DNA from 3 places in the Streptomyces sp. NPDC052052 genome. Region 2 is predicted to be linked to each of the others. Evidence: riboswitches for the same ligand, from Rfam matches in the RefSeq annotation. Region 2 holds a riboswitch; each other region holds the start of a gene.
What was found. Region 2 has a riboswitch for cobalamin ahead of AB0L71_RS23475 (CbtB-domain containing protein). Riboswitches for the same ligand answer to the same signal wherever they lie in the genome.
Positions count from the first base shown of each region.

Region 1: linked by a shared signal. The riboswitch ahead of AB0L71_RS05885 (ribonucleoside-diphosphate reductase subunit alpha) and the one ahead of AB0L71_RS23475 (CbtB-domain containing protein) in region 2 are both predicted to bind cobalamin.
Region 3: linked by a shared signal. The riboswitch ahead of AB0L71_RS01865 (cobalamin biosynthesis protein) and the one ahead of AB0L71_RS23475 (CbtB-domain containing protein) in region 2 are both predicted to bind cobalamin.

Region 1 is NZ_JBFAWU010000004.1:1,758-5,022, forward strand. Features, by position in the region: gene AB0L71_RS05885 (ribonucleoside-diphosphate reductase subunit alpha) at 1-1,820, opposite strand, end outside; cobalamin riboswitch at 1,959-2,099, opposite strand; gene mctP (monocarboxylate uptake permease MctP) at 2,241-3,265, opposite strand, start outside.
Region 2 is NZ_JBFAWU010000020.1:74,875-78,139, forward strand. Features, by position in the region: gene AB0L71_RS23465 (NAD(P)/FAD-dependent oxidoreductase) at 1-886, shown strand, start outside; gene AB0L71_RS23470 (histidine phosphatase family protein) at 974-1,567, opposite strand; adenosylcobalamin (AdoCbl) riboswitch at 1,678-1,827, shown strand; gene AB0L71_RS23475 (CbtB-domain containing protein) at 1,831-2,046, shown strand; gene AB0L71_RS23480 (CbtA family protein) at 2,075-2,854, shown strand; gene AB0L71_RS23485 (GNAT family N-acetyltransferase) at 2,992-3,265, opposite strand, start outside.
Region 3 is NZ_JBFAWU010000001.1:427,781-431,045, reverse strand. Features, by position in the region: gene AB0L71_RS01875 (inorganic phosphate transporter) at 1-757, shown strand, start outside; gene AB0L71_RS01870 (hypothetical protein) at 809-1,039, shown strand; cobalamin riboswitch at 1,292-1,423, shown strand; gene AB0L71_RS01865 (cobalamin biosynthesis protein) at 1,568-2,551, shown strand; gene AB0L71_RS01860 (cobyric acid synthase) at 2,548-3,265, shown strand, end outside.

The sequences.
Region 1 (3,265 bases), on a different contig from region 2:
GCGCGCAGCGCGTCCCAGCGCTCCGGCCAGTTCAGCTCGGTGTCGTAGTGGTCGGGGTGCAGCACACCGCGGGCGGCACGCGTGCGCGACCAGGCGGGCAACGGACCGGACCGCTCGGCGAGTTCACAGGACGCCTCGTAGGCGGCGAGCATGATGCGCTCGGAGATCCTGGTGGAGAGGGCGCGGGCCTCGGGGGAGTCGAACGGCAGCCGCAGCCGGAAGAAGACGTCCTGCAGGCCCATCAGGCCCAGGCCGACGGGGCGCCAGGTGGCGTTGGAGCGGCCGGCCTGCTCGGTCGGGTAGAAGTTGATGTCGACCACCCGGTCGAGGAAGGTCACGGCGGTGTGGACGGTGGCGTCCAGCCGTTCCCAGTCGATGCCGCCGTCGGCGACGAACGCGCCGAGGTTGACCGAACCCAGGTTGCAGACGGCCGTCTCACCGTCGTCGGTGACTTCGAGGATCTCGGTGCACAGGTTCGACGAGTGGACGACCCGGCCCGGCTCGGCCGTCTGGTTCGCGGTCCGGTTGGAGGCGTCCTTGAACGTCATCCAGCCCTGACCGGTCTGCGCGAGGGTACGCATCATCCGGCCGTACAACTCCCGGGCCGGCAGCGACTTGCGGGCCAGCCCCTTGGCCTCGGCGGCCCGGTACGCGGCGTCGAACTCCTCGCCCCACAGGTCGGTCAGCTCGGGTACGTCGACGGGGGAGAACAGCGACCAGTCGCCGTCCGCGGCGACCCGGCGCATGAACTCGTCCGGGATCCAGTGCGCCAGGTTGAGGTTGTGCGTACGCCGCTGGTCCTCACCGGTGTTGTCGCGCAGTTCGAGGAACTCCTCGATGTCGGCGTGCCAGGTCTCCAGGTAGACGGCCGCGGCTCCCTTGCGGCGGCCGCCCTGGTTGACGGCGGCGACGGAGGCGTCGAGCGTCTTCAGGAACGGCACGATGCCGTTGGAATGACCGTTGGTACCGCGGATCAGCGAACCACGGGCCCGGATGCGGGAGTACGAGAGGCCGATGCCGCCCGCGTGCTTGGAGAGCCGCGCCACCTGGTGGTATCGGTCGTAGATCGAGTCGAGCTCGTCGAGCGGGGAGTCCAGCAGATAGCAGGAGGACATCTGCGGGTGCCGGGTACCGGAGTTGAACAGGGTCGGCGAGGACGGCAGGTAGTCGAGCCGGCTCATCAGCCCGTACAGCGCCGCGACCTCGTCCAGGGCGCGCTCCGAGTCGTCCTCGGCGAGCCCGGAGGCGACCCGCAGCATGAAGTGCTGCGGCGTCTCGATGACCTGGCGGGTGTGCGGGTGACGCAGCAGATAGCGGCTGTGCAGGGTCCGCAGCCCGAAGTAGCCGAACCGGTCGTCGGCACCGTCGGCGAGCGCACCCTCCACCAGCGCGTCCAGCGCGGCGGCGTGCCGGGCGACGAACTCGGCGGTACGGTCCGCGATCAGGCCCTCACGGTGCCCGACGGCCACGGAGGCGGAGAAGGAGACCGCGCCCTGGCCGGCCGCCTCGTCCGCGATGGTGAGGGTCAGCAGCCGGGCGGCGAGCCGGGAGTAGGCGGGGTCCTCGGAGATCAGCCCCGCGGCGGCCTCCGTGGCCAGCGAGCGCAGCTCGGCCTCGTCCGACCGGGCGTTGCGGCCGCGCAGCGCGGCGGCGGCGACCCGACCGGGGTCGGTGTCGGGCAGATCGGCGGTGAGGTCCGAAAGGGCCCGGAGCAGCGCGGCCCCCGGTCCGTCGTGTGCGGTCCCCTCGGACTCGGCCGCTTCCGACCCGTGCACTGCGGACACGGCGGCTGAAGCCGGGTCGGCTGGCGCGATGGTCACGTGGTGCTCTCCCTCGCTCGGCTCGGGACCGGCGGGGAACGGAGGGCCGCGCGGGCGGCGGCCCGGGTCGGGGCAGCACTCCGTCACGGCGTCCACCGGCCCATCCGCGAGGCCCGGACGTCTGGCATCCGGTTCGGTCGAGCCGGATGCGCCGTCGGCAGGTCCTCGGACTCCCTGAGGGTACGCAGAAGCGCACCAGGTATACCGTTGCGGGACAGTTCCGGATTCACACCGGATTTCCCTGCGGCGACAGCGAGCACGAGCATACATGTGGGGTCCGCTGGATGGAGTAACCCCCAGATGTTGTGTCGCGTGTGTCGTAAGAGTGACGGCCGAGCGGGCCGTGCGGCTCCTCCCGGCACGATGGACGGCCCGCCGCGCCCCCGGTGGGGCGGGTGCGGCGGGCCGTCCGAACGTCGGTCAGTGGCCGCCGCCCGGCGCCCCTGCCGTGGCCGGCGGGAGCTCCACCTGGACGCCCGGGTCGCCCGCGTCGGCCGTGTAGTCGGACGGGGAGGTCTCGTCGGTCCCGGCGGGGGCCTTCACGGCGTTCAGGACGAAGGTGAGCACCACCGTCACCAGCACGTTCAGCACGAACGCCGTCAGGCCGATGTAACCGATCTCACCGATGCCCGGGATCTCCTTGGACGACCCGCCGAAGTGCGCCTGGGTCGGGCTGGCGACCCCGTACGCGGCCACCGTCCCGTACACCATGCCGACCGCCCAGCCGGCGAGCAGCGCCCAGCGGTGGAACCAGCGGGTGAACAGGCCGCCGACCAGGGCCGGCATCGTCTGGAGGATCCAGATCCCGCCGAGCAGCTGGAAGTTGATCGCGACCGTCTTGTCCATGGTGAGGACGAAGGCGAGCGCGCCGACCTTCACCAGCAGCGACACCAGCTTGGAGACCTTGGTCTCCTGCTCCGGCGTCGCGTCCGGCTTCAGGAAGTCCTTGTAGATGTTGCGGGTGAAGAGGTTCGCCGCGGCGATCGACATGATCGCGGCGGGCACCAGCGCCCCGATGCCGATCGCGGCGAACGCGACGCCCGCGAACCAGTCAGGGAACATGTTCTCGAACAGCTGAGGGATCGCCAGCTGCCCGTTGTCCACCTTGATTCCGGCGGCGATCGCCATGAAGCCGAGCAGAGCCAGCAGTCCCAGCATCAGCGAATACAGAGGCAGGATCGTGGTGTTGCGCCGGATCACGTCGCGACTGCGGCTGGAGAGCGTCGCCGTGATCGAGTGCGGATACATGAACAGCGCCAGGGCCGAGCCCAACGCCAGGGTGGCATAACCCCATTGGCCGGCCTCGCCCGGTGCGAGCGCGCCGCGCGGTTTGCCGGTCGCGGGGTTGGTCTGGGAGAACGCGTCGCCCGCCTTGGCGAAGATGTCGTCGAAGCCGCCGAGCTTGATCGGGATGTAGATGATCGCCACCGCGATGACCAGGTAGA
Region 2 (3,265 bases):
CGGCGGCGGCGTCGTCGGGACGGAGATGGCCACCGTCTGGCAGGCCCTCGGGGCCCAGGTGACCCTGCTGGTCCGCGGAAAGGGACTCCTGCCCAAGATGGAACCGTTCGCGGGCGAACTGGTCGCCCGGGCGCTCACGGAAGCGGGCGTCGACATCCGTACCGGCACCTCGGCGACCTCCGTACACCGCGCGCTCCCGGACGGCCCGGTCACCGTGGAGCTGGACAACGGCGAGCAGGTCGAGGCCGACGAGATCCTCTTCGCCACCGGCCGCGCCCCCCGGACGGACGACCTCGGCCTGGAGACCGTGGGCCTGAAACCCGGTTCCTGGCTGACCGTCGACGACAGCTGCCGCGTCGACGACACCACCTGGCTCTACGCGGTGGGTGATGTCAACCACCGGGCCCTCCTCACCCATCAGGGCAAGTACCAGGCCCGTATCGCCGGTGCGGCGATCGCCGCCCGCGCCGCGGGCACGCCGCTGGAGACCGACCGCTGGAGCGCCCACACGGCCACCGCCGACCATGCGGCGGTACCCCAGGTCGTCTTCACCGACCCCGAGGCCGCATCGGTCGGCCTCACCCTCGCCGAGGCCGAGCAGGCCGGGCACCGGGTACGTGCCGTGGACCTGGACCTCGCCGCGGTGGCGGGGGCCGGCCTGTACGCGGACGGTTACCGCGGCCGTGCCCGCATGGTCGTGGACCTCGACCGGGAGATCGTGCTCGGCGTCACCTTCGTCGGACCCGGCATCGGCGAACTGCTGCACTCGGCGACGGTCGCGGTCGTGGGCGAGGTCCCCCTCGACCGGCTGTGGCACGCCGTTCCGTCGTATCCGACGATCAGTGAGGGCTGGCTGCGCCTGCTGGAGGCGTACCGGGACGCGTAGCGCTCCGACGGCGTCGGGGAGGCGTGCGCGGCGGAACCGGCCGGGACGATGACGGTCGGTCGGCCCGGTCGTGGACCGCGGAGCCCGTCAGTTCTCCGCAGCGGGGGACAGCGGCTGCCCACAGCGCAGATTCCACCGCCCGGACCGGCCGCTGAGCCCGGTCGACGTCAGCGGGGCGACGTCGAGCCGCCAGAACGCCTGCACCGGCAGGGCGAGCGCCCGTACGATCACCGCCCGCACCACCGCCGGTTCGACCACCGCCAGGACCCGGCCGCCGTCCTCGCCGTACGTGGACTCCACGGAGTCCAGCCAACGGGCGGCCCGGGCGCAGAACGCCACCAACGACTCGCCGCCGTGGCCGGCGGCCGAAGGATCGGTCATCCAGGCCGAGACCTCCTCCGGCTCACGCGCGCTCACCTCCGCCAGCCGCTGCCCGCTCCACCGGCCCAAGTCCCAGCCACGGAGCCCGAGATCGGGCTCGGCCCGCAACCCCAGGGCATCGGCGGTTTGGACGCACCGCAGGGACGGCCCGCACCCATGGCGGTCGGCCACGGGCACCGCCGCGGCGGCCGCACGGGCCTGGCGGACTCCGGCGGCGTCGAGCGGAGCGTCGCCGTCGAAGCGGGCTTCGCGCAACGCGGCGTTGACCGCCGGTGAGATCAACATCACCTGCATCGTCATGACCGGATGAACTCCCTTGACCGTGTGGCTCTCCTGAAGACCTCACCATGGCATCCGGTCCGTGTTCCTCCCGGAGGGGGCATGGCCGTGGTCGCTGCCAGGCGGTATGGTCACGACAAGTACGACGAAGGTGTGATGGAAGTCCGGTGGAAATCCGGCACGGTCGCGCCACTGTGTACCCGTACTCCGTACGGGAAGTCAGACCCGGCACCTTCGTCTCAGGCACCACGATCGGGACGCGTGTTCCCTCAGGAGGTTCTGCCATGGCACAGAGTGCTGCCCCCGCCACCGCCGTACCGGCGATCACCCCCATCTCCCTGAAGGCCATCGCTCCCTGGGCGGTCTTTTTCGGGGTCCTCATGCTTGTCCTGCTCTACTTCGTCGGCGCCGAGCAGGGCGCCACCGCGGTCATCTCCGGTGAAGGTGTCCACGAGTGGGTCCACGACGGCCGCCACCTCCTCGGTTTCCCCTGCCACTGACGTACCGTCCGATCCAGGGAAAGCCCTCATGAACTCCATATCCGTCAGAGCCGTACTCGTCCGCGGCATGCTGTCCGGCCTCGCCGCGGGCGCGCTCGCTCTCGTCGTCGCCTACTTCCTCGGTGAGTCCCGGGTGGACGCGGCCATCGCTCTCGAAGAGGCACACGCCCACACCCATGACCACGGCGGCGGCGAGGAACTCGTCAGCCGCACCCTGCAGTCCACCGCCGGACTGGGCACCGGTGTCCTCGTCTTCGGCGTGGCGATGGGCGGCATCGCCGCCCTCGTCCTCTGTTACGCACTCGGCCGGATCGGCAGGTTCGGCCCCCGGGCCGCGGCCGCCCTGATCGCGGGTGCGGCGCTGCTGACCGTGTACGTCGTTCCGTTCCTGAAGTATCCGGCCAATCCGCCGGCGGTCGGCAACCCCGACACCATTGGCCGACGCACCACCCTGTTCTTCCTGATGATCGCCCTCAGCGTGCTGTTGGCCGTCGCCGCGGTCATCCTCGGCAGGCGGCTGGCTCCTCGCCTGGGCAACTGGAACGCGAGCATCACCGCATCCGCCGGCTACGTACTCGTGATCGGACTCGCGTACGCGTTCCTGCCCTCGTTCAACGAGGTCGGGAAGGACTTCCCGGCAAGCCTGCTGTGGGAGTTCCGCCTGGCCACCCTCGCTGTGCAGGCCACGTTCTGGATCACCTTCGGCCTCATCCTCGGATGGCTGGCGGAACGGCTCCTCGTCCCGAGCGCCAAGGCCCTCCGGACCGGCAACGCTGCGACGAACGGGGCTGCCGCGGCGGCCCGTTGACCGGAACGCCGCAGATCGCCGGCTCATCGTGGAACCCGCCGCGCACTGCGCGGCGGGTTTCCGCTGTCCTGCCCCCGCACGGCCCCACCGGGGTTCGCGGTCCCGCACGGCCCGGCCGAGGGCCGGCTGTTCGTCGACTACGGCCCGGACGGCTGATCCCAGTCGATCCGGTAGTGCTTCAGCCGCGCGTCCTCCTCCACCAGGCGCATGCCGACAGCCGTCATGACGCGCTGCGAGGCCAGGTTGTCCAGATCGGTGTCGCCGTGCACACAGCTCACGCCCTGAGCGCGGGCGAAGAGGAGCAGCGCGCGCAGCGCCTCGGAGGCGTAGCCCAGGCCCTGGGCCGAGGGGACGAGGCCGTATCCGATCGTGACCTGCCCATGGTTGTCCGGTGCGCCGTGGAACCCGAGC
Region 3 (3,265 bases), on a different contig from region 2:
CAGCGACGCCCAGGAGAAGGCCACCGCCAAGGGGTACCGCGCCGGGCAGATCGCCTCGGCGGGACTGGTCTCCCTCGCCCACGGCACCAACGACGCACAGAAGACCATGGGGATCATCACCCTGGCCCTGGTCACCGGGGGGGTCCTGCACCCGGGCGCCAACCCTCCGCTCTGGGTCATCGTCTCCGCCGGTACGGCCATCGCGCTCGGCACCTACCTGGGCGGCTGGCGCATCATCCGCACCATGGGCAGCGGCCTGACCGACCTCAAGCCGCCGCAGGGCTTCGCCGCCCAGACCAGCGCGGCCACGGTCATCCTGGCCTCCTCGCACCTCGGCTTCTCCCTCTCCACCACCCAGTCCTGCTCGGGTGCCGTGATGGGTGCCGGCCTCGGCCGCCAGGGCGGCGTGGTCCGCTGGTCCACCGCCACCCGGATGTTCGTCGCCTGGGGCCTGACCCTGCCGGCCGCAGGCCTGGTCGGTGCCGGCGCGGAGTTCCTCACGAAGCAGGGCACCTGGGGTGTCGTCGTCGTCGCGGCGCTGCTGGTCCTCGGTTCCGGGGCGATCTGGTGGGCGTCGCGCCGCAAGCCGGTCGGCCACGGCGACGTCGCTCCGAGCGGCGCGGCCGAGGCCGCGGACACCGGCACCCCGGCCGTCGCCGCCGTCCTCCCGCCGCTCGCCACGGCCCAGGACCTCAAGGCCACCATCGCGGCTCCGCCCGCATCCACCCAGGACCCGGCGCACCCCGCCACCGTCTAGTGCCGCCCGGTGCCGGTCACGGCACCGTGCCGGTCCCCCAAAGGATTCCGCATGAAAATCGACTGGGCAGCTCTCGGCTCCGTCTTCGGCGTCTCCCTCGTCGTCACCGTCGCGCTGGTGGGTCTCTTCACCCTGGGCATCGTCGGCCTCGCCAAGCAGGCCGAACCGGCCGCACAGCGCGGCTCCGGCGGCTCGCTGCTGCTGGCCCGCGCCGGGGCGTACGCCTGCTTCGCGCTGTGCGCGGCGGCGGTCGCGTACGGGATCTATCTGATCGTCGCCTGAGCCGCTTCTCCCCTCTCTCCCCCCTCTCCCCCTCTCCCCCTCTCCCCCGCTGCCCGGCCGGCCCGTCCACCTCGTGGAACGGTCGCCGGGCCGGCCGTGGTCGCTTCGCCCCGTCGTCGTGCGACGGGGCGAAGCGCTGCGGGGCGTCGTGGGCGATGTGGGGCTCAGCACACTGCGCCGCCGCAGGTCAACGGCAGGTTGACGGGCGTTCGCGGAGCGTGGTGAACTGCCGGAGCCAATTACGGCGACAGCAGAGGAAGCCGGTGCGAATCCGGCGCGGTCCCGCCACTGTCACCGGGGAGCAGTCCCCCACATCGGAAGTCACGGCGCGCGCGAGCGGGTTGGAAGGCCGGGGAACTGTGGATCCGGGGAGCCAGGAGACTCTCGTCGCCCGTCACGTCGAACCAGGGCGCGGACCCTGAGTGAGGACATATCGCCATGCCTGGCTGCCGTACGTCTGTTGCTTCGGCTCTCCCGACGAGAGCCGCCTGTACGAGGATCCTCCGAGGCGTGACGGCCGGTTGAGCCATGCGTGCCGACCGCATTTTCGCGTACGGCGCCACGGCCGGTCTGATCGGCGACCTGCTGCTCGGTGACCCCCGCAAGGGACATCCGGTCGCCGCCTTCGGGCGGGCCGCAGCGGCCGTCGAGCGCCGTCTCTGGCGTGACCACCGCGGGTGGGGCGCTCTGCACACACTCGTCTGCGCCGGTGGCGCTGCGGGTGGTGCCGCGCTGATCAGCCGTGCCGTACGCCGTCATCCCGCCGCCTCGGTCGCCCTGACCGCGGCCGCCACCTGGTCCGTCGTCGGGGGTACGTCGCTGGGGCGTGAGGCCCGGTCGATCGGCGACGCCCTGGCCGCCGGGGACATCGAGGCGGCCCGCACGCGGCTGCCGCATCTGTGCGGACGCGACCCGCAGTCCCTCGACGGACCGCAGATCGCCCGCGCCGTGGTGGAGTCCGTGGCCGAGAACACCTCGGACGCCGTGGTCGGCGCGCTGGTGTGGGGGGCGCTGGCCGGCGTTCCCGGGCTCGTCGGCTTCCGGGCCACCAACACCCTCGACGCCATGGTCGGCCACAAGTCGCCCCGGTACCGGCGCTACGGCTGGGCCTCGGCCCGCCTCGACGACCTCGCGGGCCACCCGGGTGCCCGGCTCACCGCCCTGCTCGCCGTCGCCGCCGGGGGACGGCCACGCGGAGCGGTACGGGCCTGGCGGGCCGACGCGGCCAAGCACCCGAGCCCCAACGCGGGCCCGGTGGAGGCCTCGTTCGCGGGTGCGCTGGGCGTACGGCTCGGCGGGACCCTCGCCTACGGGGGCCGGGTCGAGCACCGCCCCGTCCTCAACGGGGAGACGGGCCGGGCGGTGGAGACCGCGGACATCGATCGCGCGGTACGGCTGTCGCGCCGGGTGACCGGGCTCGCCCTCGGGGTGTGTGTGGCCGGACGGCTGGGCGCGGGCCTCGTCGCACGACGGATCGCCGCCGGCCGGGCCGCGGGTCGGGGGCGGTCATGAGCGGCGGCCTGCTGGTTGCCGGAACCACCTCGGACGCGGGCAAGAGCGTCGTCACGGCAGGGATCTGCCGCTGGCTCGTGCGCCGGGGCGTGAAGGTGGCGCCCTTCAAGGCCCAGAACATGTCGCTGAACTCGTTCGTCACCCGCGAGGGCGCCGAGATCGGGCGCGCCCAGGCGATGCAGGCCATGGCCGCCCGGGTGGAGCCGACCGCGCTGATGAACCCGGTCCTGCTCAAGCCCGGTGGAGACCGTTCCAGCCAGGTCGTCCTGATGGGCCGACCGGTGGGTGAGATGAGCGCACGCGGCTACCACGGCGGCAGGCAGGAGGCCCTCCTCGGCACGGTCGTGGACTGCCTCGAACAGCTCCGGGACACGTATGACGTGGTGATCTGCGAGGGGGCGGGCAGCCCCGCCGAGATCAATCTGCGGCGCACCGACATCGTGAACATGGGCATCGCCCGGGCGGCACGCTTCCCGGTGGTGGTGGTCGGCGACATCGACCGCGGGGGCGTCTTCGCCTCGTTCTTCGGTACGACCGCGCTGCTCGGTGCCGAGGACCAGTCGCTGATCGCCGGCTACCTCGTCAACAAGTTCCGCGGTGACGTCTCGCTGCTGGAACCCGGCCTGGAGATGCTGCACGGGATCACCGGGCGCCGGACGTACGGAGTGCTGCCCTTCGTCCACGGCCTCGGCATCGACGAGGAGGACGGGATGG